3 regions of the Duganella sp. BJB1802 genome follow, and region 3 is predicted to be linked to each of the others. Evidence: predicted binding sites of a transcription regulator. Region 3 holds the regulator's gene; each other region holds the start of a gene.
What was found. Region 3 encodes HrcA, which represses chaperone genes, less so after heat shock. Its sites were predicted from a motif close to TTAGCACTCNNNNNNNNNGAGTGCTAA; they were not measured.

Region 1: rpoH (RNA polymerase sigma factor RpoH) is a predicted target of HrcA. The motif match lies at 8,098-8,124, and genes of this name have one in related genera.
Region 2: groES (co-chaperone GroES) is a predicted target of HrcA. The motif match lies at 8,369-8,395, and genes of this name have one in related genera.

The regions. Positions count from the first base shown of each region.
Region 1 covers NZ_JABWEF010000003.1:212,746-223,329, reverse strand. Annotated here, with positions in the region: partial or broken gene HUX88_RS32125 (carboxymuconolactone decarboxylase family protein) at 1-999, opposite strand, end outside; gene HUX88_RS06395 (MFS transporter) at 1,029-2,459, opposite strand; gene HUX88_RS06390 (aldo/keto reductase) at 2,469-3,320, opposite strand; gene HUX88_RS06385 (LysR family transcriptional regulator) at 3,445-4,389, shown strand; gene ggt (gamma-glutamyltransferase) at 4,406-6,166, opposite strand; gene HUX88_RS06375 (hypothetical protein) at 6,185-6,676, opposite strand; gene HUX88_RS06370 (hypothetical protein) at 6,814-7,077, shown strand; gene rpoH (RNA polymerase sigma factor RpoH) at 7,117-8,007, opposite strand; gene ftsX (permease-like cell division protein FtsX) at 8,287-9,207, opposite strand; gene HUX88_RS06355 (cell division ATP-binding protein FtsE) at 9,204-9,860, opposite strand; gene ftsY (signal recognition particle-docking protein FtsY) at 9,880-10,584, opposite strand, start outside.
Region 2 covers NZ_JABWEF010000017.1:111,436-122,019, forward strand. Annotated here, with positions in the region: gene HUX88_RS24185 (S-layer family protein) at 1-987, opposite strand, end outside; gene HUX88_RS24190 (response regulator transcription factor) at 1,129-1,809, shown strand; gene HUX88_RS24195 (ATP-binding protein) at 1,806-3,248, shown strand; gene HUX88_RS24200 (ABC transporter ATP-binding protein) at 3,206-4,966, opposite strand; gene HUX88_RS24205 (redoxin domain-containing protein) at 4,963-5,523, opposite strand; gene HUX88_RS24210 (MauE/DoxX family redox-associated membrane protein) at 5,516-6,034, opposite strand; gene HUX88_RS24215 (hypothetical protein) at 6,031-6,903, opposite strand; gene HUX88_RS24220 (RimK family alpha-L-glutamate ligase) at 6,894-7,898, opposite strand; gene HUX88_RS24225 (hypothetical protein) at 7,973-8,161, opposite strand; gene groES (co-chaperone GroES) at 8,480-8,770, shown strand; gene groL (chaperonin GroEL) at 8,819-10,465, shown strand.
Region 3 covers NZ_JABWEF010000001.1:2,013-12,596, forward strand. Annotated here, with positions in the region: gene HUX88_RS00010 (metallophosphoesterase) at 1-238, opposite strand, end outside; gene HUX88_RS00015 (HAD family hydrolase) at 334-1,035, shown strand; gene hrcA (heat-inducible transcriptional repressor HrcA) at 1,104-2,120, shown strand; gene fur (ferric iron uptake transcriptional regulator) at 2,122-2,550, opposite strand; gene HUX88_RS00030 (outer membrane protein assembly factor BamE) at 2,817-3,467, shown strand; gene dapB (4-hydroxy-tetrahydrodipicolinate reductase) at 3,484-4,290, shown strand; gene HUX88_RS00040 (MotA/TolQ/ExbB proton channel family protein) at 4,290-4,964, shown strand; gene HUX88_RS00045 (biopolymer transporter ExbD) at 5,053-5,478, shown strand; gene HUX88_RS00050 (barstar family protein) at 5,478-5,804, shown strand; gene map (type I methionyl aminopeptidase) at 5,791-6,624, opposite strand; gene HUX88_RS00060 (VOC family protein) at 6,671-7,036, opposite strand; gene HUX88_RS00065 (AraC family transcriptional regulator) at 7,109-7,903, opposite strand; gene HUX88_RS00075 (hypothetical protein) at 8,126-8,992, opposite strand; gene leuS (leucine--tRNA ligase) at 9,168-10,584, shown strand, end outside.

The sequences.
Region 1 (10,584 bases), on a different contig from region 3:
GGCGCCGGGCGTGGCGGCGAGCGCGCCGAGCGTGGCCAGTTCGCGGCTCCGCCAGTCAAGGTTGTCGCGCTCGAAAATGTCGCCGAACAGATGCGTCTGGAGGTACTGGTTGATGATGGGCGCGAAGTCGAACACGGGGCCCGTTACCGGGCCGCCGGAAATCTCGGACTGGTTCGCTTTGCCGATCGCGGCCAGCGCGTTTCCGGTCGCGATGGCTTTGCCTGGCTCGCGGCCAGGCGCGTCGTGTATGCCGCGTTGTTTGCGTGCCTCGACAACTTGCATCAGTTCGCCAAGCGCGTTCAGGCTTTTCGGAAAACCCGCGTAGGCGTAGAGCTGCACCAGGATTTCCTTGGCTTCGCTGATGGTCAATCCGGTATCGAGCCCCTGGTTCAAGGCGGCGCGCAGTCGCGGCATGTCGCTGGCCGCCGCGAAGGATGCGATCAGTGGAATGGCCTGCTGCCTGGCGGACAGCCGATCCGATGGGGCGGTCCTGTCGACGTCGCCGATCTGCCTCGCTGCGGCAGCCGGCGTGAGTCCGGTGCTGGTCAGCGCGGCCTGGTACTCCTGGTCGGCGACCTTGCCTTGCCAGGCCACCGAGTTGCCGTCCGATTTTTCGGCGATGGCGATGTGCGTCATCGAGTCTGTGGGACCGGCGCCGTGCCAGTGGCGCACATTGGCCGGGATGGTGACGACGTCGCCCGGGCGGATCAGATGAGCAGCTTGACCCTGCTGCTGAACCAGGCCGAGGCCGGCAGTGACGATCAATGTCTGGCCCAGCGGATGTGTGTGCCATGCGGTCCGGGCACCCGCCGCGAAAGTGACGGCGGCGCCGCCCGCGCGCCCAGGCGGCGGCGCCTGGAACGGTGTGCCGATGTGGACGATGCCTGTGAAGTTCTCCGTCGATCCTGTGGCGATCGGCTGGGCTGCGGCCGGGCGCACTGCGAGGACTTGCGGGAGGACCGGCGCCTCCGCGGCGTTTGCGCCGGCGAGGGCCGCCATGGCGCACAGCGCGATGTGCATCATCGATTTCACGAGCAACCCTCCTGCCGCTGCGATTTGATTTTGCGATGGGGCAGGACGATGACAGCGCAGGACACGATCATCGCCAGCACGAGCAGCAGGCCGGCGGCGTTCATGACCGCCGCTATCCGATGCGCGAGCGCCTGGCTGTCATGGAGGGCGGCAGGAGCGGCGCTGGAGAACACCAGCACCAACAAGCCCAGCCCCAAGGCGCCGCCCAGTTGATGGGCGACGTTGACCAGGCCGGAGGCGGCGCCGGCATCGTCGCGCGCAACGCCCGCCACGCCGGCGGCGGTCAAGGGACCCAGCAGCAAGCCCTGGCCCAGTCCGATCAGCAGCATGGGAGGCGCCACGTCCGTCCAGTAGCCGGCGCCGGCGTCGGCATGGCCCAGCCAGAACAGGCCGGCGGCGCCCAGCGACAAGCCGGCGAGGATGAGCCAGTGGGCGTCGAAGCGGCGCGCCAGCCTGGGGACGGCCATCGCCGAGGCGAAGTTGGGCAGCGTGACCGGCAGGAAGGCGAGGCCGGCCTGCATCGGCCGCAGATGCAGCACGCCCTGCAGGAACTGGGTGGAAAAGAACCAGAAGCCCACCGCGCCGCCGAGGAACAGCATGCGGGACAGATACGCTCCCGCGCGTGCGCGGCTGGCCAGCAAGCGCAGCGGCAGGATGGGCTGCCGGACGTGGCGTTCGATCACGACGAAGACGATGGTCGACGCCACGCCGGCGAGCAGCGAGGCTTGCGCCAAGGCGTCATGCCAGCCGGCCTCCGCCGCGCGCACCAGGCCGTAGACCAGTGCGCTCATGCCGGCGGTGGAGCAGGCCGCGCCCGCCATGTCGAAGCGGCCGGGATGCATGGGCGTTTCCACGATATGCCGTCGCGCGGCGGCGATCAGCAGCAGGCCGATGGGAAGGTTGACAAAGAACCCCGCCCGCCACGACACCAGGTCGGCGAACAGGCCGCCCAGCACCAGGCCCAGCGTGGCACCCACGCCGGCCGCCGCGGCATACATCGACAGGGCGCGCGTGCGTTCCGGCCCTTCGGCGAAATGGGTGGACAGCAACGCCAGCGTGGACGGCGCCAGCACCGCCGCGCCCACGCCCTGGATGGCGCGGGCCGTGAGCAGCCACGGCGCCGACTGCGCCATGCCTATCGCCATCGAGGCCAGGGTGAACAGCGCGAGGCCGGCGATGTACATGCGGCGCCGGCCCAGGATGTCGCCCGCCCGCGCGCCCAGCAACAGCAGGCCGCCAAAGGCCAGCGTATAGGCGTTGGTCACCCACGAAAGCTGCGCGGCGCTGAAGCCCAGGCTGGCCTGGATGCGCGGCAGGCCGGTGATGACGATGGAGATGTCGACCACGATCATCAGGTAGCTGGCGACGATGATGGCCAGCACCATGTTGGCGTGTCGCGTCGGCGCAAGGGCGGCGGTGTTGTGCATGGCCTGCGCTCAGATGTCCAGCTTGCGTTCGGACATCCACTTGACGATGGCTGGATCGCGATGCGAGAAGAAGCTGCTGGTGTTGGTGTCGAGCGCGGTGATGGCGGCCATGTCCGTGTCGTCGAGTTCGAAGTCGAAGATGGCGATGTTCTCGGCCATGCGTTCCTTGCGCACCGACTTCGCCAGGGCCACGATGCCGCGCTGCACCAGCCAGCGCAGCACGACCTGGCCCACCGTCTTGCCGTGGCGCGCGGCGATGGCCAGCAGCGCGGCGTTCTGGAACAGGCCGTTGCGTCCTTCGGCAAAGGGCGCCCAGGCTTCCGCCTGCACGCCGACCTCCTTCATGAAGGCTGCGCTCTCGAGCTGCTGCTGGAAGGGATTCACCTCGATCTGGTTGACTGCGGGCGCGATCTGGTTGAACGCGATGATGTCCATCAGGCGGTCGGGCTGGAAGTTGCTGACGCCGATGGCGCGCACCTTGCCGCTGCGGTAGGCGTCCTCCATGGCGCGCCACGAGCCGTGGACGTCGCCGAAGGGTTGGTGGATCAGGTACAGGTCCAGATAGTCGAGCCGCAGCCGGCGCAGCGATTTCTCGATGGCTTGCTGCGTGCGTTCGTAGCCGGTCTCCTGGACCCACAGCTTGCTGGTCACGAACAGCTCTTCGCGCGCGACGCCGCTTGCCCGCAGGCCCAGGCCCACGGCTTCCTCGTTCATGTAGGAGGCGGCGGTGTCGATCAGCCGGTAGCCGGTGTCGATGGCGTCGATGACGCTGCGCTGGCACTCGTTGGCGTCGGCGATCTGGAACACGCCGTAGCCGACCAGGGGCATCTGCAGATTGTTGTTCAGGGTGACATGTTTCATGGGGCGCTGCCTTCGGTGGTTGGTCTGGATTCACTTTAGACAAACAACCGACATCTGAATAGTGATAAACCGGTTGATTTATCCGCATTCAATTGGGGATAATCGGGGAGGGAGGATGCCCTTTATGGCGATCAACGAGCTTCGGTCTATCACGACCTTCATCAGGGCGGCGGAACTGGGCAGCCTGCGCAAGGCGGCGCAGGATCTGGGCATCAGCCCGCAGGCGGCGAGCAAGGCGCTGGCCCAGCTGGAGTCCCATCTGGACGCGCGCCTGTTCCATCGGACGACGCGGGTGATGTCGCTGACCGACGCGGGGCTGCGCCTGCTCGAGGAGGTGCAGCCGGCCGTGCTCGGCATGCAGCGCGCGCTGGCCAACGCCCGGACGGCAAAGGACGAATTCGCCGGGCCGTTGCGCATCGCCGGTCCCCGGACCACCTTCCAGCCGGTACTCTGGCGGCTGGTCGAGGAGTTCTGCGACATGCATCCTGGCATCCAGCCCGATGTGCTGCTGGAGGATCGCGTCGGCAACTGGGTGGAGGACCGCGTCGATGTAGGATTCCGCCTGGCGGCATCGCCCCACGAGGGCGTCATTGCGCGCCGGCTGTTCCCGTTGCAGATGGTGATCTGCGGCGCGCCGGCCTATTTCGGGCGGCATGGCGTGCCGGAGACCCTGGCGGCGCTGGCTGCGCATCGCTGCAGCGCTTTCCGCCATCCCGGCACGGGCAAGGTGGTGCCGTGGCATGTGAAGCTGGACGGGCAGACGGTGGACCAGCCGGTGGTGCCGGCGCTGTGCAGCAACGATGAGTTGTTCGAGCTCCAGGCTGTGCTCGCGGGCAAGGCGCTGGGCCAGCTCGCCGGCGTCACGGCGGCGCCGTACATCCGGGCGGGGCGCTTGATTCCCATCCTGGCCGAGCACATGCCGGACATCGCCGGTTACTTCGTCTACTTCGGCAGCAAGACTTCACAACCGGCGCGCGCCCGTGCGTTTGTGGATTTGGCGGTGGAGCGTCTGGCCGACAACCCGGACTACGTCTTGAGCGACAGCGAGTTGCGGCGCAATCCGGGCTAGCTGTTGCGGGGGCGCGCTAGTGCGCCGACTTCTGCACCAGCGCGCTGCCGGCGCCGTGGCGCCGGCCTTCGCTGACGGCGGTGACGGTGCCGTCCGGGTTGAACACCAGCGCGTTGGCGGCGCCGATTTCCTCCGGCTTGTTCCAGTGCTGGCCCCGCTTCTCCAGCGCCCCGGCCTGCGCGGTGCCGGCGAAGCCCGGCTCGACGTCGGTGGCCATGCCGTTGCGCTCGGACAGGCGCGGCGCGTTGAGCGCGTCCGGCATGCTCATGCCCAGGTCGACGTAGTTGAAGATGGTCTGCAGCACGGTGGTGATGATGGTCGCGCCGCCGGGGCTGCCGATCGAGAACGCCGGCTTGCCGTTCCTGAACGCCAGCGTCGGCGACATGCTGCTGCGCGGCCGCTTGCCCGCTTCCGGCACGTTGGGCGCGGGGCCGGAGAAGTTGAAGTCGGTCATCTCGTTGTTCAGCAGGAAGCCGTAGCCCGGCACCACGATGCCGCTGCCGCCCCATGATTCGATGGTGTAGGTGTAGGAGACGATGTTGCCGTCCTTGTCCGACACGGTCAGGTGGGTGGTGTGCGCGCCCTCGGCCAGCAGCTTGTTGGCGTTGGGGCGCAGCGGCACGCTCGGGTCGTTCTGGAATGGATATGGATCGCCGGCCGGCGCCTGCACGCTGGCCTGGTCCGGGTTGATCAGCTCGCGTCGGCGGGCGGCGTAGTCCTTGCTCAGCAGGCCGGCCACCGGCGCTTCGACGAACTCGGGATCGGCCAGGTAGGCGTTGCGGTCGGCGAAGGCCAGGCGGCTGGCCTCCAGGTACAGGTGTTCGGCCTTGTCCCTCGGCATGGCCTTGAGGTCGTAGCCTTCGAGGATGTTGAGCGCCTCGGCGATGGCGATGCCGCCGCTGCTCGGCAGCGGCATGCCGTACAGGTCGTAGCCGCGGTAGGTGCTGTGCACCGGCTGGCGCAGGCGCGCCTCGTAGTTGGCCAGGTCGGCCATCGTCATCCGGCCGGCGCGCACCTGCACGCCGCTGGCGACCTTGGGCTGGTTGACCGCGTCGACCACGGCGCGGCCGATCTTGCCTTCATAGAAAACCTTGACGCCGCCGGCCGCCAGTTCGCGGTAGGCCTTGGCCATGCCGGGGTTGCGCAGGGTGCTGCCGGGCTGGATGGCCTTGCCGTTGCGCAGGTAGAGCGCGGCGGTGTCGGGGAACATGCTGAACTTGGCCTGGCTCTCCTCGACCAGGCGCGAGAAGTTGGCGTTGACCGGGAAGCCCTCGCTGGCCACGGCGATGGCCGGCGCCAGCACCTGCTTGAAGGACATCGAGCCGTAGCGGTCCAGCGCTTCGTGCCAGCCGCGCACGGTGCCCGGCACGCCGACCGACATGCCGCTGGCGACCACGGTGTCGAAGTCCATTTCCTTGCCGTCCTGCTGGAATACGGTGGGCGTGAAGCTGGCCGGCGCGGTTTCGCGGTGGTCGACGGTGATCACGCGCTTGTCCCTGGCCAGGTAGATGACCATGAAGCCGCCGCCGCCGATGCCGCAACTGAACGGGTCGGTCACGCCCAAGGTGGCGGCCGCCGCGACGGCGGCGTCGACCGCGTTGCCGCCCTGGTTGAGGATGGCCAGCGCGGCCTTGGAGGCGGGCTCGCTGATGGTGGCGACCGCGCCGCCGCTGCCGGTGGCGACCGGGGTCTTGGCCCAGGCCGCCGGCGGCAGGACCAGCGTGAGGATGATGGTGGAAACGAGAACGGTGCGGGCGGGGCGTCGGGACAGGGTCATGGGGGCGCGGGGTCCGGGTTAGGATGAGGGGGCGTTGCTCACCCTCAAGCTTACCCGATAATCCGGCGTGGCTTCATTCTTGGCGGGGACCGCCTGCGGTTCGACGCCGGTCAGCGTGAAGGTCAGGCCGTTTTGCGTGACGCTGGGGCGGGCGTTGGGCATGCTGTCGGACAGCACGAAGTTGCTGGTGGTGCCGTCGGCGGCGGTCAGCGCGAAGCTGTAGCTGATGTAGCCGGCCCAGACGCACACCGCGCCGACGCGGCAGCGGCTGTCGTTGACGCGCTCGAGCTTGAGGCTGGGCGCGCCGGCGGTGGCGCCGCTGATGCCGGGCGCGGCGGCCGGCGCGATGGCCACGCTGGCGCCCTGCGTCAGCACATAGGTCTGGGCGAACGGCTGCGGCGCGGCGGCGGGGCGGCCGACGGCGGACGCGGAGCCGCAGGCGTGCAGCATGGCCAGCACGGCCGCCAGCAGCGGCAGGATGATCAACTGCCTGGTGAGTGTGGATTTCATTGGCATCCTCTTCCTTCAGAGTAGACGGCAAGCTTAGCAAAAAGATCACGTCGATGTCGCACGAACCGCAGCTTTACAGCGCTGGGTCAAACTATGTGCCGTAGAATGGGGGCCCTGAATCACATTGATCGAACAAAATGAAAAAGACCGGCATGGCGAAAAGCGACGCTAAAAAATTAATGGGCCAGATGTCCGCCCCTGGCGCCGCCAGCTTCGGCAAGGTGGCCGAGGTGGTCGACAAACGGGAACAGCGCAAGCGCGACCAGGCGCTCGGACTGGTGCCGTTCGCGGTCAAGCTCAACGGCGACCTGGTGCAGCGGCTGCACGCCAGGGCGAAGGAGGGCGACACCGACCTGAACCAGCTGGTCGGCGAGCTGCTGGCGCAGGCGCTGGCGGCGTAAAAAAAGCCCCGGACGGGGCTTTCCTCAGGGCGCGGCGCCTTATACGTAGGCGGCCAGCGCGCCCTTCATTTTCTTCAGCGCGGCCACTTCGATCTGGCGGATGCGCTCGGCCGAGACGCCGAATTCCTCCGCCAGCGTGTGCAGGGTGGCGCCGGAGCCGTCGTCGTTGGCCAGCCAGCGGCTTTCCACGATGCGGCGCGAGCGGGCGTCCAGCTTGCCCAGCGCCTCCTCCAAGCCTTCCGATTGCAGGCGGGTCACCTGTTCGGCCTCCAGCACGCGGGTCGGCTCGCTGGCCTCGGACGACAGGTAGGCGATCGGCGCGAACTTGTCGTCCTCGTCGTCGTTGGGCGATTCCAGCGCGATGTCGCGCCCGCTCAGGCGGGTTTCCATCTCGATCACTTCCTCGCGCTTGACGTCCAGCATCTTGGCCAGGCTGTCGATCTGGGTCGGCGTCATGGCGTCCAGGCCGGTCTTGTGGCTGCGCAGGTTGAAGAACAGCTTGCGCTGGGCCTTGGTGGTGGCCACCTTGACCAGGCGCCAGTTCTTCAGGATGTACTCGTGCATCTCGGCCTTAATCCAGTGCATCGCGTACGACACCAGGCGCACGCCCTGGTCCGGGTCGAAGCGCTTGACCGCCTTCATCAGGCCGATGTTGCCTTCCTGGATCAGGTCGGCGTGCGGCAGGCCGTAGCCCAGATAGCCGCGCGCGATCGACACCACCAGGCGCAGGTGCGACAGCACCAGCTCCTGCGCGGCGCCCAGGTCGTTCTTTTCCTTGAGGCGCTTGGCCAGCGAGATTTCATCGTCGTGCGTCAGCATCGGCAGGCGGTTGACGGCCGAAATGTAGGCGTCCAGGTTGCCCAGGTTGCCTGTGAACCCGAGTCCCAGGGCGCGATTGGTGGCGGGGACCAATGCAGTCGGTGCGGACATAGTCATGTTCATTCCTTCGCTCGATGATGTTGCTTGTTCTTAACGATTCTTGGTTCTGTAGAGAATTGTTTGCTCTTCAGTTCACGTATATTAGCACTCTCCTTGGTTGAGTGCCAATCATCGGATATTAATCGCTTTGATAGTAAAAATACTATGACGTTTTTAGGCATCATGGCATCTGATTAATGCAGCATGCGCGTTGGAGCTTAGGCCGGGCTTAATGCTAATTCGGCGGGGGGCAACCCTTCCGTGCGGGGGCGCACGGAAAGGGATCAGGGATCAGTTGAGGCGGGACAGGTGGCGCTGCACGGACAGCAGGGCGCCGATGAGGCCGAGGCCGGCCGACAGGGCCAGCAGGCCGGCCATGGCCAGCGGCGGCAGCGGCGCCAGCTGGAACTCGGAGGCGTACAGCCGGGCGAATTCGGCGATCGCCACGTTGAGCGGACGCAGCGCCAGTGACACGGCGCCCAGCGCCACGCCGCCCGCGCACAGGCCCAGCAGCGCGCCGGTGTAGTAGAAGGGGCGGTGGATGAAGCTGTCGGTGGCGCCGATCAGCTTGGACACCAGGATTTCCTCGCGCTGGGTCATCACCTGCAGGCGGATGGTGTTGAAGATCACCGCCACCACCACCGTGCCCAGCGTGGCGGCCAGCAGCAGCAGCGCCAGGCGCAGCACGTTGAGCAGCGCGGCCAGGCGCTTGACCCAGGCCGAGTCGACCTGCACCGTGTCGACGCCGGGCAGGACGCGGATCTGCGCGGCCAGCTGGTCGACGTCGCCGCCGGCCTGGGCGTTGCGGAAGGCGTCCAGCTTGAGCACGTAGCTGTCGGGCAGCGGGTTCTCGCCCAGCGTGGTCAGCACGTCGGCCAGGCCGCTCTTGTCCTTCAATTGCTCCAGCGCCTTTTCGCGCGGGGTGAAGACGATCTTGGCCTGCTTGTCGCGCACCGCCTGGCGCAGCGACACGGCCAGCGCCTCGGCCTGCTCGCGCGGGGTGTCCTGCTTGAGGAAGATGCTGATCTCGGGATCGACCGAGAGCTGCTCGGACATCGGGCGCACGTTGTCGAGCAGGGTGACGCCGGTGAACGGCAGCGCCAGCGCGATCGCCACCACCAGGATGTTGAACAAGAAGCCGCCGGGCGAGCGGCGCAGGTGCACCAGGGCCGCGGCCAGGGCGTAGCGGTGTTGCCGGAACCAGAGCGTCATGCCGCCACCTCCAGCTGACCGTGCTTGAGATGGATGACGCGCGCGGCGGCGTCGAGCATCTGTTCGTCGTGGCTGGAGATCAGGCAGGTCACGCCGACCGAGTGGAAGGCCTTGAGCGCGTCGAGCACCTGGTTGGCGCTGGCGCGGTCCAGGTTGGCGGTCGGCTCGTCGGCCAGGATCACCTGCGGGCGGTTGACGATGGCGCGCGCGATCGACACGCGTTGCTGCTCGCCGCCGGACAGGGCCAGCGGCTGGGCGTCGGCGCGCGCCAGCAGGCCGACCTTGTCGAGGGCGGCGCGGGCGCGCTGCTCGGCCTGGGCGCGCGAGGCGCCGGTCACCAGCAGCGGCAGCATGACGTTGGCCAGGATGGAGCGGTCGGTCAGCAGCCGTTGCTGCTGGAAGATCAGGCCCAGGTTGCGCCGCAAGAACGGCACGGCGGCCGGCTTGATGCGGGCGATGTCCTGGCCGTTGACGATCACCTGGCCGGCGCTGGGGCGCTCGACCGCGGCGATCATCTTGAGCAGCGTGGACTTGCCGGCGCCCGAGGGGCCGGCCAGGAACACCAGCTCGCCCTTGGCCACGGTGAACGAGACGTCGCGCAGCGCCGTCGCGTCGGGGGAGTATTGTTTCGAGACGTTGCGGAATTCGATCATGGCGGGCGCGATTCCTGGCTTAACCCAGCAGGGCTTCAACGAACTCGGCGGCCACGAAGGGCTGCAGGTCCTCGATCTTCTCGCCGATGCCGATGAAGTACACCGGCACCGGGCGCACGCGGGCGATGGCGGCCAGCACGCCGCCCTTGGCTGTGCCGTCGAGCTTGGTGATCACCAGGCCGGTCAGCTTGAGGGCGTCGTCGAAGGCCTTGACCTGGGCCAGCGCGTTCTGGCCGGTGTTGCCGTCGATGACCAGCAGCGTCTCGTGCGGCGCGCCTTCCATGCCCTTGCCGATGACGCGCTGGACCTTTTTGAGCTCCTCCATCAGGTGCAGCTGGGTCGGCAGGCGGCCGGCGGTGTCGATCATCACCACGTCCAGGCCCTTGGCCTTGCCGGACTGCACGGCGTCGAAGGACACGGCGGCCGGGTCGCCCGAGGCTTGCGAGATCACGGTGATGTTGTTGCGCTGGCCCCAGACCATCAGCTGCTCGCGGGCGGCGGCGCGGAAGGTGTCACCGGCGGCCAGCAGCACCGACTGGCCGTGGGTCTGCATGTGCTTGGCCAGCTTGCCGATGGTGGTGGTCTTGCCGGCGCCGTTGACGCCGGAGATCATCATCACGGTCGGCTGGTGGCGGCCCAGCTCGAACGGGCGCTGCAGCGGGGTCAGCAGCTCGATCAGCAGCTGCTTCAGGGCGGCCTTGACGGCGGCCGCGTCCAGCAGCTT
Region 2 (10,584 bases), on a different contig from region 3:
CGTGACGTTGTTGTTGCCGTTGCCAGCCTTGACCTCGTTGGCCGCACCGTTGGCCTTGATGGTGTCGTCGCCGGCGCCGGCCGTGATGTGGTTGTTGCCGCCGTCGGCCGTCACCGTGTTGGTGCCCTCGCCGGCGTCGATCACGTTGCTGGCCGCCTTGACGGTGATGCGGTCGTCGCCGCCGCCGGTGTTGATGACGTTGCTCGCGCCGTCGGCCGTGACGGTGTCGGCGTCCTTGCCGGTGTTGATGACGTTGGAGGCGCCGCCGGCGTTGATGACGTTCCAGCCGTCGCCCGCGTTGACCTTGTTGGCGCCGCCGTTGACGGTGATGTTGTCGTTGCCGCTGTCGGTGCTGACGGTGTTGGCGCCGCCGTTGGCGGTGATGGTGTTGTCGCCGCCGTCGACGTCGATCTTGTTCCAGCCGCCGTTGGCCGTCACGCGGTCGTTGCCGTTGCCGGCGGTGATCTCGTTGTAGGCGCTGTTGATGGACAGGCTGTTGTTGCCGTCGCCCAGGTCGACGTCGGCCGCCGCGCCGGCCGACACGGTGACCGAGTCGTTGCCGGCGCCGCCGCTGATCTTGTTGTAGACGCCAACCTCGACGCGGATGGTGTCGTCGCCGTTGCCGCCGTCGATGCGGTTGTAGCCGCCCACACGCACGACGATGGTGTCGTTGCCGTCGTCGCCGTACAGGTTGTTGTAGGCGCCGGCCGTGACGGTGATGGTGTCGTTGCCGCCGTCGCCGTGGATGATGTTGGCGCCCAGCGAGCTGGCCGTGTAGTTGTTGTCGCCGTTGCCCAGGCTCTTTTTGGTGTAGCCCAGTTCGCTGATCCTCTTGGCCGCCGCCGTGATGTCGTTGCCGACCACGTCGAAGGCGTCGCCGATGCCGTTCAGGTCGCTGCCGATGTCCTTGATGGTGTCGCCGACCTTGTCGACCACGCTGACGATGGGCTTTTCCACGTGTTTTTTGAACCAGCTGCCGATACTCATCTTTACCCCTTGTTATGGTTTGGTACGCTTGCATTAAATCAAGGGAAAATGACAGGATGGCAAACACAACGATTACAAAGCTGTAATAAAAGCGCTAAACCCGCCATTGACGGCGGCCGGGCCAGCCCGGACAATGCCCATATGAAAGCGCTTTTAGTAGAAGATGAACAACGTATCGCCAGTTTCGTGTGCGCCGGCCTGCGCGAACACGGCTTCCTGGTCGACCATTGCGAAGATGGCAATCTTGGCTACGACTACGCGCTGTCGCGCGAGTACGACGTGGTGCTGCTGGACGTGATGGTGCCGGGCCGCGACGGCCTGTCCATCCTCAAGGCCATGCGGCGCGAGGGCCGCAACGTGCCGGTCATCCTGCTGACCGCGCGCAACGAACTGGACGACCGTCTGCAGGGCCTCAACCTGGGCGCCGACGACTACCTGGCCAAGCCCTTCTACGTGGAGGAGCTGGTGGCGCGCATCCACGCGCTGCTGCGGCGCGTCAGCGGCGAGCGGCAGAGCGTGCTGACCCTGGGCCCGCTGCGGCTGGACCGCCTGAGCCGGGTGGCCGACGTCGACGGCCGCGCCGTCGAGCTGACCGGGCGCGAGTTCAACCTGCTGGAATACCTGCTGCGCTCGCCGGGCCGGGTCTACACCCGCACCCAGATCCTGGAACATGTGTGGGGCTACGACTTCGAGCCGCAGACCAATATGGTGGACGTGTGCATCCAGCGCCTGCGCAAGAAGCTCGACCTGCCCGACAGCGTGGCCATCGAGGCCGTGCGCGGCGTCGGCTACCGCCTGCGCCAGCCGGACGCCCCGGCGTGAGGGCGCGCTGGCCGCGCCTGCGCTCGTTCCGGCTGCGCATCGCCCTCGGCTCGACGCTGACCGCGCTGGCCGCCATCGTGCTGCTGTACGTCATGGCCAGCTACACCATCGTCCAGCGGCGCGCCGCCATCATCGACCACATGCTGTCGGCCCACCTGGCCGGCCCCGGCTTCCAGGCCACGCCGCAGGCGCTGTGGCCGGCCACCGACGCCCAGCTCAACGCCAGCTTCGGCGGCTTCGCCCCGCCCGGCATCGGGCCGGAAACCTACGCCCTGCTGCGGGTGGACGACGCCGGCCAGGGCACGCGCTACCGCAGCCCGGCCTGGCAACGCATCCTCGGCGACGCCGCCCCTCCGAGCGGCCCCGGCCTGCACACCGTCGAAGGCGCCGGCCAGAGCTGGCGCATCGGCAGCGTCACGCACGGCCCGGTCACGATCTGGGTGGCGGTCAACCGCAGCCTGTCGGACGCCCAGGTGCGCGCCAGCCTGGTCCGCTTCGCGGCGGCCATCGGCGTGCTGGCCGTGGCCATGGGCGCGCTGGCCTGGTACCTGGCCGGACGCGCCATGCGGCCGGTGCAGCACCTGACCGGCGTCATGGTGCGCCTGACCGCGAGCGACCTGGACCAGCGGGTCTCGGCCGCCGAGGAGGATTTGGAGTTCGCCCAGATGGTCAGCGTGTTCAACGGCATGCTGGACCGGTTGCAGCGCAGCTTCCTGCAGGCGGCCCGCTTCTCCGGCGACGCCGCGCATGAATTGAAAACGCCGCTGACCATCCTGCAGGGCGAGCTCGAACGCAGCTTCGCCCGCGCCGGCGCCGACCCGGTGCTGGAGGAAGGCCTGGCCAACATGCTCGACGAGGTGCGGCGGCTCGACAGCATCGTGCGCAAATTGCTGCTGCTGGCGCGGGCCGACGCCGGCCAGCTGGCCATCCCCATGTGTCCGCTGGACCTGCGCCCGGCGCTCGACGAGCTGGCCGAGGACATCGGCCTGCTGGACGACGCGCGGCCGGTGCGGCTTGAGCTGCCCGACCGCATCGCGGTGCGCGGCGACGCCGAGCTGCTGCGCCAGGTGCTGCACAACCTGGTCAGCAACGCCATCAAGTACGGCCAGCCGGGCGGCTGGATCGCGCTGTCGGCGCGATGCAAGAGCGGGCAATGGCGCATCGACGTCAGCAACGCCTCGGACGGCATCGCGCCCGAGCACCGGCACCGCCTGTTCGACCGCTTCTACCGCGCCGACCAGTCGCACCAGCGGCGCGTGCCGGGCGTCGGCCTGGGCCTGTCGCTGGCGCGCGACATCGCCACGGCCCACGGCGGCACCCTGGCGCTGGCCGACCCCAATCCCGGCCAGGTGCGCTTCCGCCTGACGCTGCCGGCCGCCAGAACGCCCCCGCGCCGTCACGCCGGCAGCGGCGCCTCCGGCCTGGGCGCGAACATCTGATCCTTGACCAGTTTGAAATACGCGCCGTCCAGCTGCCGCGCCAGCTGCTCGTGGCTGCCCTGCTGCACCAGCCTCCCCTGCTCCAGCACCAGGATGCGGTCGGCCTTGGCGATGGTGGAAAAGCGATGGGCAATGATGATGGTGGTGCGGCCGGCCATCAATCGGTCCAACGCGCCTTGCACCAGCTGCTCGCTGGAGGCGTCCAGCGCGCTGGTCGCCTCGTCCAGGATCAGGATGGCCGGATCGCGCAACAGCGCGCGGGCGATCGCGATCCGCTGCTTCTGCCCGCCGGACAGCTGCACGCCATGCTCGCCGACCACGGTGTCGTAGCCCTGCGGGAAAGCCTGGATGAACTCATGCGCGTGGGCCAGCCGCGCGGCCGCCATCACCTCCTCCAGCGGGACTTTCCGCTCCGGCACGGCGAAGGCGATATTGTCGGCGATGCTGCCCGAGAACAGCGACGGCTCCTGCTCCACCACCGCGATGCCGCGCCGGATGGCGGCCAGGTCCAGTCCGGCGGCTGGCAAGCCGTCGAACAGCAGACGCCCGCCGTCCGGCTGATAGTGCCCCAGCACCAGCGCGGCGACGGTGGACTTGCCGGCGCCCGATGCGCCCACCAGCGCCACCTTCTCGCCGGCCGCGATGCCGAAGCCGACGCCGTCGAGCGCCCGCACGCCGGGCCGCTCCGGATAGCTGAACACCACGTCCTCGAAACCGAGCCGGCCGGTGAGCGGCGCCTGCGTACGCGGCGCCGGCGGCGGCCGGTGCGTACGCATGATCTCGAAGATGCGGTCGGTGGCGCCCATGCTGCGCATCCACATGTTCCAGGATTCGCTCAGCGCGCCGGCCGCCTGCGTGACGATGTTGGAGTAGATCACGAACGCCATCAGGTCGCCGACCGACAGCGCGCGCTTGCCGATCAGGTAGGCGCCCAGGCCCAGCGCGCACAGCAAGGCGCCGAAGTCCAGCACCGACAGGCCGGCGCGAAACGCCGACTGCCGCCGGGTGCCGGCCATCGACAGCTCCAGCAGGCGGCGGCAGGCCTCGGCATAGCTGGCCGACGCCCCGCCCTGCTGGTTGAACGCGTGCACCAGCCGCACATGGGCGAAGTGCTCCTGCGCTACGCGGCCGCTGTCGGCCATGCAGGCCTGCACCGCCTTGGCGTAGTCGCGATGGCTCGCGCCCGACACCTTGCCGAAGTACAGGCTGGCCGGGACGAAGACCAGCAGCATCACGCTCAGCAGCGGCGAGATGTAGAGCAGCATCGCCACGCCGCCGCCGAACATGAACAGCGACTGCAGCGAGTTGGCGCCGCCCATGGTCAGCGACTGGTGCAGCGACTGCACGTCCCCGCTCAGGCGGCTGGTGATCTCGCCCACGTGGTGGCGGTCGAAGAAGGAGACCGGCTGGTTGATCAGCACATCGAACAGGCGGCGGCGGACGCCGTTGATGATCAGGTGCCCGGCCAGTTCGAAATAGTAGTAGCGCAGCGTCGACGCGGCGGCCTGCACCAGCAGCCAGAGCAACCCCAGGCCGACCACCGGCGCGGAGATCGTCTCCAGCCGCAGCTCCTGGACGTGGTCGATGAAGTAGGCCACGCCCTTGGGGAAGACCAGCTGGATCAAGACGCCCAGGCCCATGAAGAACACCGCCGCACCGACCTGGCGCCGCACCGGATAGATCAGGCGCAGCCGTTCGAGATGGGGCTCGAAGTTCATGGCGCGCCCTCCGCTGCGGTCTCGGCCACGCAGTCGACGAGCTGTGCGCGTAACTCCAGCCAGTTGTCGTCGCCGATCATGCCGGACGCTTCCAGCACGCCCTCATGATTGACCATCATGTAGGCCGGCGAGGCCAGCGTGGGATTGAGCAGCCGGTAGTCGCGCATCGTTACCCGCAGCGCCCGCGTCAGCGGGAAGCCGCGCAGGAACTGGCGCAGGCGCCAGGCCGGCTCGTGGCTGACGATCCAGATGTCCAGCCCCGCCTGCTCGGCCGGCGCCAGCATGCCGCCGATCTCGGCCAGCTTGGTCTTGCACTTCGGGCATTTGCTCGACAAGAACAGCAGCGCCGCCGCCTGCCCTTCGGCACCCAGGCGATGCACCACGCCGCCGCGCAGCGCGCGCGCCGGCACCGCCGGCACGGGCGCGCCCGGCGGCAACGCTTCAAGCGTGTCGCGCTCGCGCCGCGTGGTGTGCAGCACCGACAGCGTCAGCTTGATATTGAGCGCCAGGCCGAGGGCCAGCAGCGCCAGGGTCAGGTAGAGGATCTGGCTATCCATCGCTTGGACTCAATAAGTGGACGATCTCGTGGAAGTGCACGGCGACGACGCAGGCCAGGCAGCCCAGCGACGCCGCCAGCACCGCGACGTGCCACGGCGGTGCGAACCCGGCCGGCAGCGCCAGGCCGGCGCCGATCGCCGCCATCACCAGCGCGTTGCGCAGCAGGTCCAGGCCAGACAGCGAGCGCTCGGCCTCGCCGAAGCATCCGCAGCGGACCACGCTCTGCGTATAGAACTTGTAGCCGACCAGCGCCGTGAACACGCCCAGCATCAGCAACGCGGCCAGCAAGCCGGCGCGCGCCAGGCCGCCGAGCAGCAGCGCGGCCACCGCCAGTTCCGCCGCCACCACCGCCGGGGCCGCCAGCGCGCGCAGCGCCGGCCCCATGCCGAACAGGCTGGCCAGGTTATCGCGGAAGCCGGCCAGGTCGCGCAGCTTGGCGGTGGCGGCCGCCAGCATCAGCAGCGCGACAAAGTAGCGCAGGATCTCGCCGAGGAATTGGCCGGTGCTCATCGCGGATAGCGCTCCACGTTCCACGACGGCGCCAGGCCGCCAGGATGCCGGCAGCGCTCGCTGGCGCCGTAGCGTGTGGCGAACAGCGCGTCGCACCACGGCGCCTCCTCGCTGGCGCGCTGGCCGCCGCCGATGTGGCCCTGCAGCAGCCGCGAGATCTCCCACGCCGGCCGTTCGACCGCCGCGTCGCCGCGCACGCGCAGGCCCAACGCCGCCATCTCCTCGCGCGTGATCGCGTAGTTGTGCGAGTGGTAGCCGGCCATCAGCTGGCCGACCAGCCGGCTGCGGACCGCCGCGTCCTCGCCGGGCAGGTGGAAGGCCAGCAGCTGCTCGCCGATCTGCTTCTGCTCCAGCGTGCTGCGGTAGAAAGCCCCCAGGCTGGCCGGGAACACGCTGCCGCCCAGCAGCGCCAGCGCCTGCTGCCGCGCCTCGTCGGCCGGCACGCCGAACCACTGCTGCGCCATGTCGCCGAGACATTGGATGTCGAGCCCGGAGAACGCCGTGCCGTCCGCGCCGTTGAGCAGCGGATCGATGGGCGAGAACAGCGCCAGCGGGCCGGCGATAATCTCGTCGCCGCACAGGGTCAGCAGCGTGGCCGCCGATTCGCAGTGGTAGGGAACGATGAAGCAGAGCTGCTCGGCCTGCGCGCGCAGCAGCAGCGCGATGCGGCGCGCGGCCTGCACCACGCCGCCGCGTCCGTGCAGCACCACGTCCAGCCGCCGCGCCGGGGCCAGGTCGCGGCATCGTTCGTACAGCGCGGGCAGCAATTCCATCTCCAGCTGGGACGCGGCCAGCACCAGCACGCGGCTGTCGCGCACGGCCTCCAACTCGCGGATGTGGGCGGCGAGCGCGCTGTGCTCTAGTGGCATAGCGCGCCCTCCACCAGCGTCTCGGCCATGGCGTCGATCATCTTAAACTCCGGTATCAATTGTTCGATGTACAGGAACTGGCCCGCCGGGTTATTTTCCAGGAACACCACCTCGCCGCCGGGCGTGACGATCAGGTCCAGCGCGCCGTAGTGCAAGTCGTAGCTGCGCACGAAGGCCACGCAGCGCCGCCGCAATTCGTCGGGCAGCTGCGCCGCCTCGTAGCGGATCGGCGCCGACATGTCGCGCGAATCGACGGCGGTGCGGGCGTCGTCCTGGCTGTGGATTTTGGCGGCGAACACGCGCTCGCCGATCACCGTCACCCGCAGTTCGTATTGCTTGGGAATGTAGCGCTGGAAGTGGCAGTGCAACTGGCCGACCGCCTCGACGTTGCCCAGCATGTCGTCGTCGACGATGGTGGTGCCGAGCCCGCCGTTGCTGCGCTGCTCCGGCTCCAGCTCGCCGCCGGCCAGCATCGGATCCGACAGCGACTTGAAGATCATGTCGCCGGCCAGGTCGTGCTTGAACGCCAGCACCTCATCCGGCGCGTTGGTGGTCAGCGAGTCCGGCACCAGGAAGCCCATGCGGGCGGCGCGCTTGAGCTGCTCGCCCTTCCACTGCGCGCCGCGCAGCGCCAGCGGGTGGCTGACCCAGTAGCAGTCCAGCGTGTAGAGCAGGCTGAACAACGCGTGCTCCGCCTCCTGCCTGGCGTAGGCCAGTTCCTGCGGCGCCAGCTCGTCGCTGAGGAAGGTGAATTCGCCCGGCTTGCGTATCCAGACCGCGCCCACCTCGGCCAGGTCGAGCCAATGCTCGTCGCTGCGGCGGCGTATCTTGTTGTGCAGCGCGCCGCCGGCATGCCGCTGGCAGGTCTGGAAGTCGCGCGGGAAGCGGTCCAGGTCCAGCCGGAACAGCGGGTGCCCGCCGGCCGTGAGCCTGGCGGCGACCAGGTCGGCGTGCAGATCCTGGCTGTTGGTGATAATTAAAATCGTCTTGCTCATCGAGGACTCCGCGACTGGGCGTAAAACAAAAAAGCCTTGCTGACGGAGCAAGGCTTTCGTTGGCGGGCCAGTACTTAGCAGTAGATGCCCTTGTCGCCGCGATGAGTGAATTCGTTGTAGTCGCGGTAGTTGTCGAAGTCGACCGGACCGGTGCAGCCGGCCACGGCAACGCCGTCGCGGACTTTCCATTGTTCCGCAGGTTTGTTCTCCTGTTTCGCAGCCAGCTTGAATGCGAACAGTTTTGCCTCTTTTTGATCTGCCATTTCCATAGTCCTTAAAAAAAGAATATTGAAAAATCTCACACAGTCTCTATTTGCAGCCTTGCAATGTTAGGAGCTTGTATAGACGTTGTCAACTTCTATACACAATATGTAAACATTACTTTTTAGGGACGTATCAACATTATTTTTGTGCTTATTTGTGCACGCACAAGTGTTGCGTCTTGAAATACAGCAGTGTCGTCCCTATAATTGGCACTCGTTCCAAGGGAGTGCTAACAGCGCTCTCGGCCAAACTTTCCGCCACAGCAAGCTTATTGGTGTGGCAACAAACTGTTCCATTGTTAATTTAAGGAGTTTTGTATGAACCTTCGCCCTTTGAACGATCGCGTAATCGTCAAACGCCTCGACCAGGAAACCAAAACTGCGTCCGGCCTGATCATCCCTGATGCGGCTGCTGAAAAACCGGATCAAGGCGAAGTGCTCGCCGTCGGCAATGGCAAGATTCTGGAAGATGGCAAAGTCCGTCCGCTGGACGTCAAAGTGGGCGACCGTGTCCTGTTCGGCAAATACGCCGGCCAGACCGTCAAGGTCGATGGCCAGGAGCTGATGGTCATGCGCGAAGAAGACATCATGGCAATCGTCGTCAAATAATTGACACGCACGTTTGCACTAGTACTCACCTAATTCTGGAGAAACAACATGGCAGCTAAAGAAGTAATTTTCGGCGACGCAGCGCGCGCCAAAATGGTTGAAGGCGTCAACGTCCTGGCCAACGCAGTCAAAGTCACCCTGGGCCCTAAAGGCCGCAACGTTGTGCTGGAGCGCTCCTTCGGCGCCCCGACCGTCACCAAGGACGGCGTATCGGTCGCCAAGGAAGTCGAGCTGAAAGACAAGCTGCAAAACATGGGCGCGCAAATGGTCAAGGAAGTCGCTTCCCGCACCAGCGACAACGCCGGCGACGGCACCACCACCGCGACCGTGCTGGCACAAGCCATCGTGCGCGAAGGTATGAAGTTCGTTGCCGCCGGCATGAACCCGATGGACCTGAAGCGCGGCATCGACAAGGCGGTTGCCGCCACCGTCGAGCAGATCGCCATCATCGCCCGTCCATGCACCACCACCAAGGAAATCGCCCAGGTTGGTTCGATCTCCGCCAACTCGGATTCGTCGATCGGCGACCGTATCGCTGAAGCGATGGAAAAAGTCGGCAAGGAAGGCGTCATCACCGTGGAAGACGGCAAGTCGCTGAACGACGAGCTGGACATCGTTGAAGGTATGCAGTTCGACCGCGGCTACCTGTCGCCATACTTCATCAACAACCAAGAGAAGCAAGTCGCGATTCTGGACAATCCATTCGTCCTGCTGTGCGACAAGAAGATCTCCAACATCCGCGACCTGCTGCCGGTACTGGAACAAGTCGCCAAGGCTGGCCGTCCACTGCTGATCATCGCGGAAGACATCGAAGGCGAAGCACTGGCCACCCTGGTTGTGAACAACATCCGCGGCATCCTGAAAACCTGCGCAGTCAAGGCCCCAGGCTTCGGCGACCGTCGCAAGGCCATGCTGGAAGACATCGCGATCCTGACCGGCGGTCAAGTGGTTGCTGAAGAAGTCGGCATGACCCTGGAAAAAATCACCTTGGAAGAACTGGGCCAGGCCAAGCGCATCGAAATCGGCAAGGAAAACACCATCGTTATCGACGGTGCTGGCCGTGCTGAAGGCATCGAAGGCCGCGTCAAGCAAATCCGCGTGCAGATCGAAGAAGCGACCTCGGACTACGACCGTGAAAAACTGCAAGAGCGCGTGGCCAAGCTGGCCGGCGGCGTTGCCGTGATCAAGGTTGGCGCAGCCACCGAAGTCGAAATGAAAGAGAAGAAAGCCCGCGTTGAAGATGCACTGCACGCTACCCGCGCTGCCGTGGAAGAAGGCATCGTGCCAGGCGGCGGCGTAGCCCTGCTGCGCGCTCGTGCCGCTCTGAACGTCAAAGGCGACAATCCTGACCAGGAAGCTGGCATCAAGATCGTCCTGCGCGCGATGGAAGAGCCACTGCGCATGATCGTGCAAAACGCCGGCGAAGAAGCGTCGGTAGTGGTTGCTGCGGTTCTGGCTGGCAAAGGTAACTACGGTTACAACGCCGCCAACGGCACCTACGGCGACATGGTTGAAATGGGCGTTCTGGACCCAGCCAAAGTCACCCGTTCGGCACTGCAAAACGCAGCCTCGATCGCTGGCCTGATGCTGACCACCGACTGCATGATCGCTGAAGTCACCGAAGACAAACCAGCCGGCGGCATGGGCGGTATGGGTGGCATGGGCGGCATGGGCGGCATGGACGGCATGATGTAATTGCCGGCATAAGCCTCGCTGCACAGGAAAGCCAGCCTCTTCGGAGGCTGGCTTTTTTTATTTGGATAGTTGAATGAACTTATCGCGACTGGCAAGGTCTACAATGAAGTGTCCGATTG
Region 3 (10,584 bases):
TGTCGGGGCAGGTCGGGGCGTCGATCAGCACGCGCGCCACGGCGGCGCCGCCTTCGCTCAGCACCACGAAGGAGGTGAAGGCCGGCGGCTGGCCGACGGTGGCGCAGCCGGCCAGCAGGGCGGCCAGCACGGCGGCCGACAGCGCGGCTGATCGGGCGGCCGACAGGGCCGCTGATAGGGCGCCTGCCGGACGCGGCGCTCGGCGGCGGTGGATGGTGGCGAGGGTGGTCGAGGGCACGGGTTCTCCAGCGGGGCAATCCGGTAATTTACCACGCCCTCGCCGGGCGGCAATCGGTGCGACAATATCGCATCTTTCATTTTCGTTTGCCCGCCATGACCCCACGCCGCCCCCACGCCCTGCTGTTCGACCTGGACGACACCCTGTGGCCGATCGGCCCGGTGATCGCGGCGGCGGAAACCAGCTGGCACGCCTGGCTGGCCGAGCACGCGCCCGAGGTGACCCAGCGCTATTCCATCGAGGCGCTGCGCGCGCGCCGCATGGCCCTGCTGGAACAGCGGCCCGAACTGGTGGTCGACCTGTACCGGCTGCGCCGCCTGGCGCTGGAGCAGGCCTTCGCCGAGGCCGGCGCCGACGCCGCCCACATCGAGGGCGCCATGCGCCACTTCCACGTGCAGCGCAACGCCGTCACGCCGTTCGGCGAGGTGCCGGCCGCGCTGGTGGCGCTGCAGGCCATGCTGCGCCTGGGCGTGATCACCAACGGCAACGCCGACCTTGAAGTCATCGGCCTGCACCACCATTTCGACACTGTGCTGGCCTCGTCGCGCTTCGGCCGCGCCAAGCCCGACCCGTCCATCTTCCTGGCCGCCTGCGAGGCGATGGGCGTGGCGCCGCGCGACGCGGTCTACGTCGGCGACGACCTGCGGCTGGACGTGCAGGGCGCGCAGGGCGCCGGCCTGCGGGCGGTGTGGATGAACCGCCGGGGCGCGCAGCACGAAGCGGGCATCGCGCCGGACGCCACCTGCGCCAGTTTTGATGAACTTCTGGCATGGGTTCGTGCGCAAATGCAGCATTGACGCCACGCTGCGGCCCCCGTCCGGCGCGGAGCGTGCATAATAAGCAGAAATATCATCAGTGAATGAACATGCAACTCGATACACGCGCACAAACCTTGCTCAAGGCCCTCGTCGAACGCTACATCGCGGACGGCCAGCCGGTGGGCTCGCGCGCCCTGTCCAAGATCTCCGGACTGGACCTGTCGCCGGCCACCATCCGCAACATCATGGCCGACCTGGAGGAACTGGGCTACGTGGCCAGTCCCCACACCTCGGCCGGCCGCGTGCCGACGCCGCGCGGCTACCGCATCTTCGTCGACACGCTGCTCACCGTGCAGCATCTCGACGAGCAGTCGGTGGAGGGGCGCATGCGGCTGCAGGCGCCGCAGCCGCACAAGATGATCGCCAACGCGGCGCAGATGTTGTCGTCGCTGTCGCAGTTCGCCGGCGTGGTGCTCAGCCCGCGGCGCGAATCGGTGTTCCAGCAGATCGAGTTTTTACGGCTGGGGGAGAAGCGCATCCTGCTGGTGATCGTCGGCCCGACCGGCGACGTGCAGAACCGGCTGCTGCTGACCGATGTCGACTACAGCCCGGCGCAGCTGGTGCAGTCGGCCAACTACATCAACCAGAACTACGGCGGCCTGGCCTTCGACGAGGTGCACCACCGGCTGCAGAGCGAGGTGCGCCAGCTGCGCGACGACATGGGCCGGCTGATGCAGGCGGCGGTGGAGGCCGGCAGCGAGGCGATGGCCGACAGCTCGGACGACATGGTCATCTCGGGCGAGCGCAACCTGCTGTCGGTGAGCGACCTGTCGTCGAACATGACGTCGCTGCGGCAGATGTTCGACATGTTCGAGCAGAAGACCGGGCTGATGCAGCTGCTCGACGTGTCGAGCAAGGCCAGCGGGGTGCAGATCTACATCGGCGGCGAATCGAGCCTGGTGCCGATGGACGAGATGAGCGTGGTGACCGCGCCGTACACGGCCAACGGCAAGATCGTCGGCACCCTGGGCGTGATCGGGCCGACGCGCATGGCCTACGAGCGGGTGATCCCGATTGTGGACATCACGGCCAAGCTGCTATCGAACGCGCTCAGCCATAATTGAGTCAAGGACGGTGCGGGCAGGCGGTCTTGGTGCAGTTGCCGTAGATGGCCAGCGCGTGCTCGGCGATCTTGAAGCCGCGCTCCTTGGCCACCACCTGCTGGCGCGTCTCGATTTCCTCGTCGAAGAATTCCTCCACGCGGCCGCAGTCCAGGCACACCAGATGGTCGTGGTGCGAGCCCTCGTTCAATTCAAAGATGGCCTTGCCGGTCTCGAAGTGGTTGCGGTTGAGCAGGCCGGCCTGTTCGAACTGGGTCAGCACCCGGTACACGGTCGCCAGGCCCACGTCCATATTTTCGGCCAACAGGATCTTGTAGACATCCTCGGCGGTCAGGTGGCGCACTTCGCTGTTCTGGAAGATGTCCAGGATTTTGAGGCGGGGCAGCGTGGCTTTGAGGCCGCTGGCCTTCAGGTCGGTGGGGGTGTTGCTCATGATGGCGGCTCTTTGAGTGGTTGGCGATAGCTAGGCGACAGTTTAACGCACTCCGGCCGCCACCGCACCCTGCGCGCCGCGCGGCGCCGCCGGCGTGAAATTTACAATTGCAATGTTTTACAATTAATCTTTATAAAACAAGGACATACTCGCCGTTTTGCTGGATAATGCGCTCTCCCGGAGTGCCCGCGCAGCCCCATGTCGCACCTTGTGCTTTATGATATAGCGTTTTTCGGCACTTCCGCTCGATCAGATTGAGGACAACCATGCGCGTCACCCAGGCTTTATCGCAGTCTTTGTTGCACCGTTTCACCCGCCGCGCCCCGCTGCTGGCCGGCGCCGTTTGCGTCGCGCTGGCTGTGGGCGGCTGCGCGTCCAACACCACGCTGGGCGAGAAATCGAACGAGGTCAAGGAGACCGGCACCACGCTCGACGCCAGCAAGGGCGCGCAAACCACCACCATCACCAAGCTGCAGAAGTTCATGTGGTTCTTCTCGCCGTACCGTCCGGACATCCAGCAGGGCAACTTCGTCTCCGAGGAGATGCTATCCCAGCTCAAGACCGGCATGACGCGCGAGCAGGTGCGCTTCATCTTCGGCACCGCGCTGCTGGCCGACCCGTTCCACGCCGACCGCTGGGACTACGCGTTCCGCATGGCCAAGGGCAACGGCGAAATCACCACCAGCCGCGTGATCGTGTTCTTCGACAAGGACGGCAAGGTGGCGCGCTGGGAAGGCGGCAACCTGCCGACCGAAAAAGACTACATCGCCCGCATCGCCGGCCCGGCGCCCAAGATCAAGAAGGACCTGAACACGCCGGACGCGCGTCCGGTCGGCAACACCGCGACTATCCCGGCCGGCGCCGACAACTCCGCCGCCTCGCCGGTTGGCGTGACGGTGAGCAACGACAAGAAATAAGCACGAGGACACACGCATGAGCAACCTGAACATCGCCATCGCCGGCGCCGGCGGCCGCATGGGCCGCATCCTGATCGAAGCGGTGCTCGACGCGCCCGACGCCCGCCTGTCCGGCGCGCTGGACCGCGCGGGCTCGGCCAACATCGGCGGCGACGCCGCCGCCTTCCTCGGCAAGCCGGCCGGCGTGCCGGTGGAGTCGGACCTGGCCAAGGGCCTGGCCGGCGCGCAGTACCTGATCGACTTCACCCGCCCCGAGGGCACGCTGGCCCACCTGGCGTATTGCGCCGAGCACGGCATCAAGATGATCATCGGCACCACCGGCTTCGACGAAGCGGGCAAGGCGGCGATTGCCGAAGCGGCCAAGAAGACCGCCATCGTGATGTCGCCCAACTTCAGCGTCGGCGTCAACGTCACGCTCAAGCTGCTGCAGCAGGCGGCCAAGGCGCTGGCGGTCGGCTACGACATCGAAGTGATCGAGGCCCACCACCGTCACAAGGTCGACGCCCCGTCCGGCACCGCGCTGAAGATGGGCGAAGTGCTGGCCGACGCGCTCGGGCGCGACCTCAAGGATTGCGCGGTCTACGCGCGCGAGGGCGTGACCGGCGAGCGCGACCCGTCGTCGATCGGCTTCGCCACCATCCGCGGCGGCGACATCGTCGGCGACCACACCGTGCTGTTCGCCGGCACCGGCGAGCGCATCGAGATCAGCCACAAGTCCAGCAGCCGCGTGACCTACGCGCACGGCTCGCTGCGCGCCTGCCGCTTCCTGGCCGACAAGGCCACCGGCCTGTACGACATGAACGACGTGCTGGCGCTGAACTGATGACGCCCAACCACTTCACCCTGGCCGGCTACTGGGAGCAGGGCGACACCATCAGCCACATCGTGGCGCTGGTGTTGCTGGCGATGTCGCTGGTGAGCTGGTTCTTCATCCTGTCCAAAGCCTACGCCGCGCTGCGCATCCGCCGCAGCGCGCCGGCCGTGCAAGCGTTCTGGGAGGCGCCGTCGATGCAGGATGGCGTGGCCGCGCTGACGCTGGCCGATCCCGAACAAGTCTTCCTGCCGCTGGCGCAGCAAGGCGCGGCGCAGCTCAAGACCGGCGGCCGCGCGTCGCTGGGAGGCGAGATGGGCCATGCCGCGCAGGTCACCCGCGTGCTGCGGGTGGCGATCCAGAATTCCACCAACCGCCTCGAAGGCGGCCTGACCCTGCTGGCGTCGATCGGCGCCACCGCGCCGTTTGTCGGGCTGCTGGGCACGGTGTGGGGCATCTACCACGCGCTGGCCAACGTCTCGGCCAGCGGCACGGTGCAGATCGACAAGGTGGCCGGCCCGGTGGGCGAGGCGCTGATCATGACCGCCATCGGCCTGACGGTGGCCATCCCGGCGGTGCTGGCGTACAACGGCTTCAACCGCGTCAACCGGCTGACCCTGGCCGAACTGGACGCCTTCGCGCACGACCTGCACGCCTACCTGACTAAGGGCGGGGGTCAAGTCTGACATTCGGACACGAGCTCTGCCCTGGCCGTCCCGCTACGGCGGAGGCCGTGTCCGAATGTCAGACTTGACCCCATTATTGGGAGCTAGCATGAGTTTTGGTGCCTTCAACCACCACCGCAATCCGGGGCCGATGGCCGATATCAACGTCACGCCGATGGTCGATGTGATGCTGGTGCTGCTGGTGATCTTCATCCTCAGCGCGCCGATGTTCACCAACGCCGTCAAGCTGGACCTGCCAAAGGCGCAGGCCCAGGCCAATCCGCAGCAGGCGGCCACGGTCACGCTGTCGATCGACGGCGCCGGCAAGATCTTCTGGAATAACGACCCGGTCGAGCTCAGCGTGCTGGAGGCGCGCCTGGTCGACGCGGCCAAACTGGAGCCGCAGCCGGAGCTGCAGCTGCGCGCCGACAAGGACACCCGCTACGAAGTGGTGGCGCAGGTGATGGCCGCCGCGCAGTCGCATGGTTTAACGAAACTAGGGTTCGTCACCGACCCGAGGAAAGAGAAAAAATAATGGCAACCGCAGAATTGAACGGCGCGGCGATCACCGATTTCGCCAGCTTCCACGCCGCGTGCAAGGCCGCGCTGGGCTTCCCCGATACCTACGGCAACACCATGGACGCCTGGGTCGATTGCCTGAGCTACCTGCGCGACGAGGACGGCATGAGCAAGTTCCGCCTGAAGCCGAACGAGGTGCTGGACATCGTCATCACCAACGCCGAGGCCATGAAGGCCGCCGTGCCCGACATCCTGGAAGAGGTGGCCTACTGCGTGGCCGGCATCAACGAGCGCTACGAAGACTACGGCGAGAAGCCGGCCCTGAAGCTTACGCTGCGCTGACCACGCCGGCCGGCACCGCGTTCGGGATCTGCGACTTGGCGCCGGTCTCGCCCGGGGCCAGCGTCAGCACCTCGAAGCCGGTCTCGGTCACCAGCACCATGTGCTCCCATTGCGCCGACAGCGATTTGTCGCGCGTCTCGACGGTCCAGCCGTCGTTCAATTCCTTGGTCGCCGCCTTGCCGGCATTGATCATCGGCTCGATCGTGAACAGCATGCCCGCCTTGAGCACCACGCCCTGGCCCGGACGGCCGTAGTGCGCCACCTGCGGCTCGTCGTGGTAGACCATGCCGATGCCGTGGCCGCAGTAATCCAGCACCACGCTGTAGCCGGCCTTCTCGGCCACGGTCTGGATCGCGAAGCCGACGTCGCCCAGCGTGGCGCGCGGCTTGACCGCGCGGATGCCGGCCCACATCGCCGCGTAGGTGGTCTCGACCAGCTTGCGGGTGGCCTTGGACGGCTCGCCGACGTAGTACATGCGGCTGGTGTCGCCGTGCCAGCCATCCTTGATGACGGCGACGTCGAGGTTGATGATGTCGCCGTCCTTGAGGATGTGGTCGTCCTTCGGAATGCCGTGGCACACCACGTGGTTGACCGAGCTGCACACGGTGGCCGGGAAGCCGCCGTAGCCCACGTTGGCCGGGATCGCCTGCTGCACGTTGACGATGTAGTCGTTGCACAGCTTGTCGAGGTAGCCGGTGCTGACGCCGGCCTTGACGTGCGGCGTGATCATGGTCAGCACGTCGGCCGCCAGCTGGGCGGCGACGCGCGCCTGGACGATTTGCTCGGACGACTTGATCAGATTGGCGTTACGGCGGGACATGGTGCGACCTCTTTCATTTTCGGAGGCGCGTATACTGCCACATCCGCTAGCGTACCGCTGCCAAATCGAAATGAGGGTTGTCGATCAGGCAAAGCAGATTGCCGAACGGATCGGCCAATTCCACCGTCTTGATGTTCTCGCCCACGTCCTGGATCGCCCCGTGCACGGTGGCGCCCAGGGCGACGATGCGGTCCACCTCGGCGGCGATGTCGTCCACGCCCCAGTAGACCATGCTGCCGGTCTGGCCGGGCTTGCCGTCCGGGATCAGGCCCAGCTCGAAGCCGCCGACGTTGAAGCCGACGTAGAACGGCTGGTCGAAATAGGGCGCGGTATCGAACACCTTGCTGTACCAGGTCTTGGCGGCCGCCAGGTCGGCCACCGGATAGGCCACGGTGCGTAATCCCTTGATCATGCTTGTCTCCACTGAGATGTTGAAAACGCCATCTTGGCACATCGGCAGCGGGCGCGATTGTAAAAATGGAAGCTAGGCGCCCAGCAGGAAGCGCTCCGGCGCGCTGCCGGCGAATTCCTGGAAATCGTGGATCAGGTGCGACTGGTCGAAATAGCCGCAGTCCAGCGCCAGTCGCGCCCAGTCCGGCGACGGCGCAGCCTTGAGCGCGGCGGCGGCCCGGCGGAAGCGGCTGATGCGCGCATACAGCTTGGGCGAGAGTCCGACCCGCGCACGGAACAGCGTCGCCAGGTACTGGCGCGACACGCCCAGCTGCGCCGCCAGTTGTTCGATGCGCAGAGTGCCGCCGCTGGCGTCCAACGCGGCCAGGGCGTGGTGGATCAAACGCTCGCCCGCGTCGCCGGGCTCGCCGATGTCTCGCGCGGCCGCCGTGCGCGCCGTGGTCGCGTCGCCGGCATCGCGCAGCCGCCGCAGCAGTTGATGTTCGATCAAGGCGATGCGTTCGCGGTCGGACAGCTCGCAGGTCCACAAGGCGTCGGCCAGCCGCTTGGCATCGCTGCGCCCCCAGAGCTGGTCGATATCGGCTCGCTGGTCGGTCAGCGCGTGCAGCGGCGCGGCCAGGAAGGCGCCAGCCGCGCCGGGCTTGAAGCGCACCGCCACCGTGCGCAGCGGCCCGCCGCTGGCGACCAGGATGGCGCTGCTCATCATGCCGACCGCGAAGCCTGGCTGGCCGCCGTCCTGCCAAAGAATATCGACACAATTATCCGGCAGCACCCGGTGCGTGTGCGCGCCGCCGGGCGCGCGGGCGGCCCACATGCACTCGACGTGCGCGGCCAGCGCCGGATGGGGAGGATATTCGCGGTAGTACATCCGCGCAGTATGCCATGCGCCGGTCCCTGGCCGGCTCGCCTCAAGCCTGCTTAGAATGACTCGGGATCGTCGATATCGCCATACGGCCGCTCGTCCTCGTCCACCAGGAAGCCCGTCTTGGCCCATGCTCTTTGAATCATTTCCGAGGTCTTGCTGGCCTGCCTCATCTGCAACTCCATCATTCTTCTTGCGCGTTGAAAGCTCTCCTGGCGCGTAATGAGCTCAGAGACGCCAATCCTGACTTTCATGATTTTCTCCCTTGGTATCCAGCCCTGCGTTCAGAAAAACTGGCGCCTGTTCTATTGGCTCAACTAACCAAGCCTCAAGGATTTGGCAGATTGCCAGTTCTTCCTGCGTGAGACAGTGGACTTGGGAAAAAAGTTCCTCCGCCTCCTTGCGGTCGATGACAAAATGATGAGAAGGATAAGTGCTCGCCAAACGTTCAAGCGCCCCGCTCTTAAGCGAGTTGCACACATCGTTTAGCCGTTTTCCGTATTCCGCGACAATGCGTATTGCTCGCTGTATCTCGCCGATTCGCAGCGGATCCATCTGCGAATAAAGCGGCGCGGCGATGCCTTGCGTCACTCTTGCGGCAAGCTTGCCGGCGAGTTTGGTCGAGAGGCGGCCATGCTTGCGGATGCCGAGCAGGTTCTTGATGAACGCCTCGCGGGTATGGAACTCCACCGCATTGAGCGCCTGCATCACGTCTTGTACCGAACCCATTTCATGCAATTCCGATGGCTTCATGATTTGCAGATCCAGCGGCCCGAGTTCGCCAAGGTCGCCCATTGCCAGCTCATGCGCGCCGATGGCGATCAGCGTCCCGGCGCTTTTGCAATAGGAGGGAATCGCCAGCCGGATGTGCTCGTAGTGCTGCTGCAGGCACCTGCCGATGCGAAAGCCCGCGTCCGAGTCGCCGCCCATGGTGCAGAGAAAGACCGTGCATCCGGCATGCTGTTTGCCGCCGGCGATCAGCCTGGACAGCTCGCGGTGCAGTTTGCGGGAAATGCTGGCGCTGACCAGCAGGAAGTCGCACCCGGGATGGGCGCGGCGCAACGCTTCAATGGCGGCGGGGAGATCGGCGGACATGGCAGGCTCAGGAGTGGCTTTTTTGACAATCGCAACCCCGCTATTTAGCCCCAGCCGCGCGCCGCCGTACTGTCCCGCCTCAATCGAACGCCGCCACGCCGAGCCCGGCCGCTCATACCGCGCCCTGAACCGGTATAATGTCCGGTTCATATACACTTATTGGCCGCACACCATCATGCAAGATAAATATAGTCCCGCTGACGTAGAAAAAGCCGCTCAATCGCACTGGAAAGCCATCGACGCCTACAAGGCCGTCGAACACGACCCGCGTTTCCCGAAAGGGAAGTATTACGCCTGTTCGATGCTGCCTTATCCATCGGGCAAGCTGCACATGGGCCACGTCCGCAACTATACGATCAACGATGTGATGTACCGCTACCTGCGCATGAACGGCTACAACGTGCTCATGCCGATGGGCTGGGACGCGTTCGGCATGCCGGCAGAAAACGCGGCGATGGCCAACAACGTGCCGCCGGCGCAGTGGACCTACTCCAACATCGCCCACATGCGCGAGCAGATGGAGTCGATGGGCCTGGCGATCGACTGGTCGCGTGAAATGACCGCGTGCAAGCCGGAATACTACAAGTGGAACCAGTGGATGTTCCTGAAGATGCTGGAAAAAGGCATCATCTACAAGAAGACCGGCACCGTGAACTGGGACCCGATCGACCAGACCGTGCTGGCCAACGAGCAGGTGGTCGATGGTAAGGGCTGGCGTTCCGGCGCGCCGATCGAAAAGCGCGAGATCCCGATGTACTACGCCCGCATCACCGACTACGCCGACGAGCTGCTGGCCTATGTCGACGACAAGCTGCCGGGCTGGCCCGAGCGCGTGCGCACCATGCAGACCAACTGGATCGGCAAGTCGACCGGCGTGCGCTTTGCCTTCCCGCACCAGATCAAGGGCGCTGACGGCCAGCTGATCCAGGACGGCAAGATGTACGTCTTCACCACCCGTCCGGACACCGTGATGGGCGTGACCTTCTGCGCCGTGGCGGCCGAGCATCCGCTGGCGATCCACGCCGCGCAGACCAATCCTGAACTGGCCGCGTTCAACGCCGAGTGCAAGCTGGGTTCCGTGATCGAAGCCGACATGGCGACGATGGAGAAGAAGGGCATGCCGACCGGCCTGTTCGTCACCCATCCGCTGACCGGCGAGCAGGTCGAGGTCTGGGTCGGCAACTACGTGCTGATCACCTACGGCGACGGCGCCGTCATGGGCGTGCCCGCGCACGACGAGCGCGATTTCGCCTTCGCCAAAAAATACAATCTGCCGATCAAGCAGGTCATCCAGGCCGAGGGCAAGGAGTTCTCCACCGACGCCTGGCAGGAATGGTACGGCGACAAGGACATCTCCATCGTCACCAACTCCGGCAAGTACGACGGCCTGCGCTACGCCGAAGCCGTCGATGCGGTGGCCGCCGACATGGCAGCCAAGGGCCTGGGCGAGAAGAAGATCACCTTCCGTCTGCGCGACTGGGGCATCTCGCGCCAGCGCTACTGGGGCACGCCGATCCCGATGATCCACTGCGGCGATTGCGGCGTGGTGCCGGTGCCGGAGAAGGACCTGCCGGTGGTGCTGCCGGAAGACT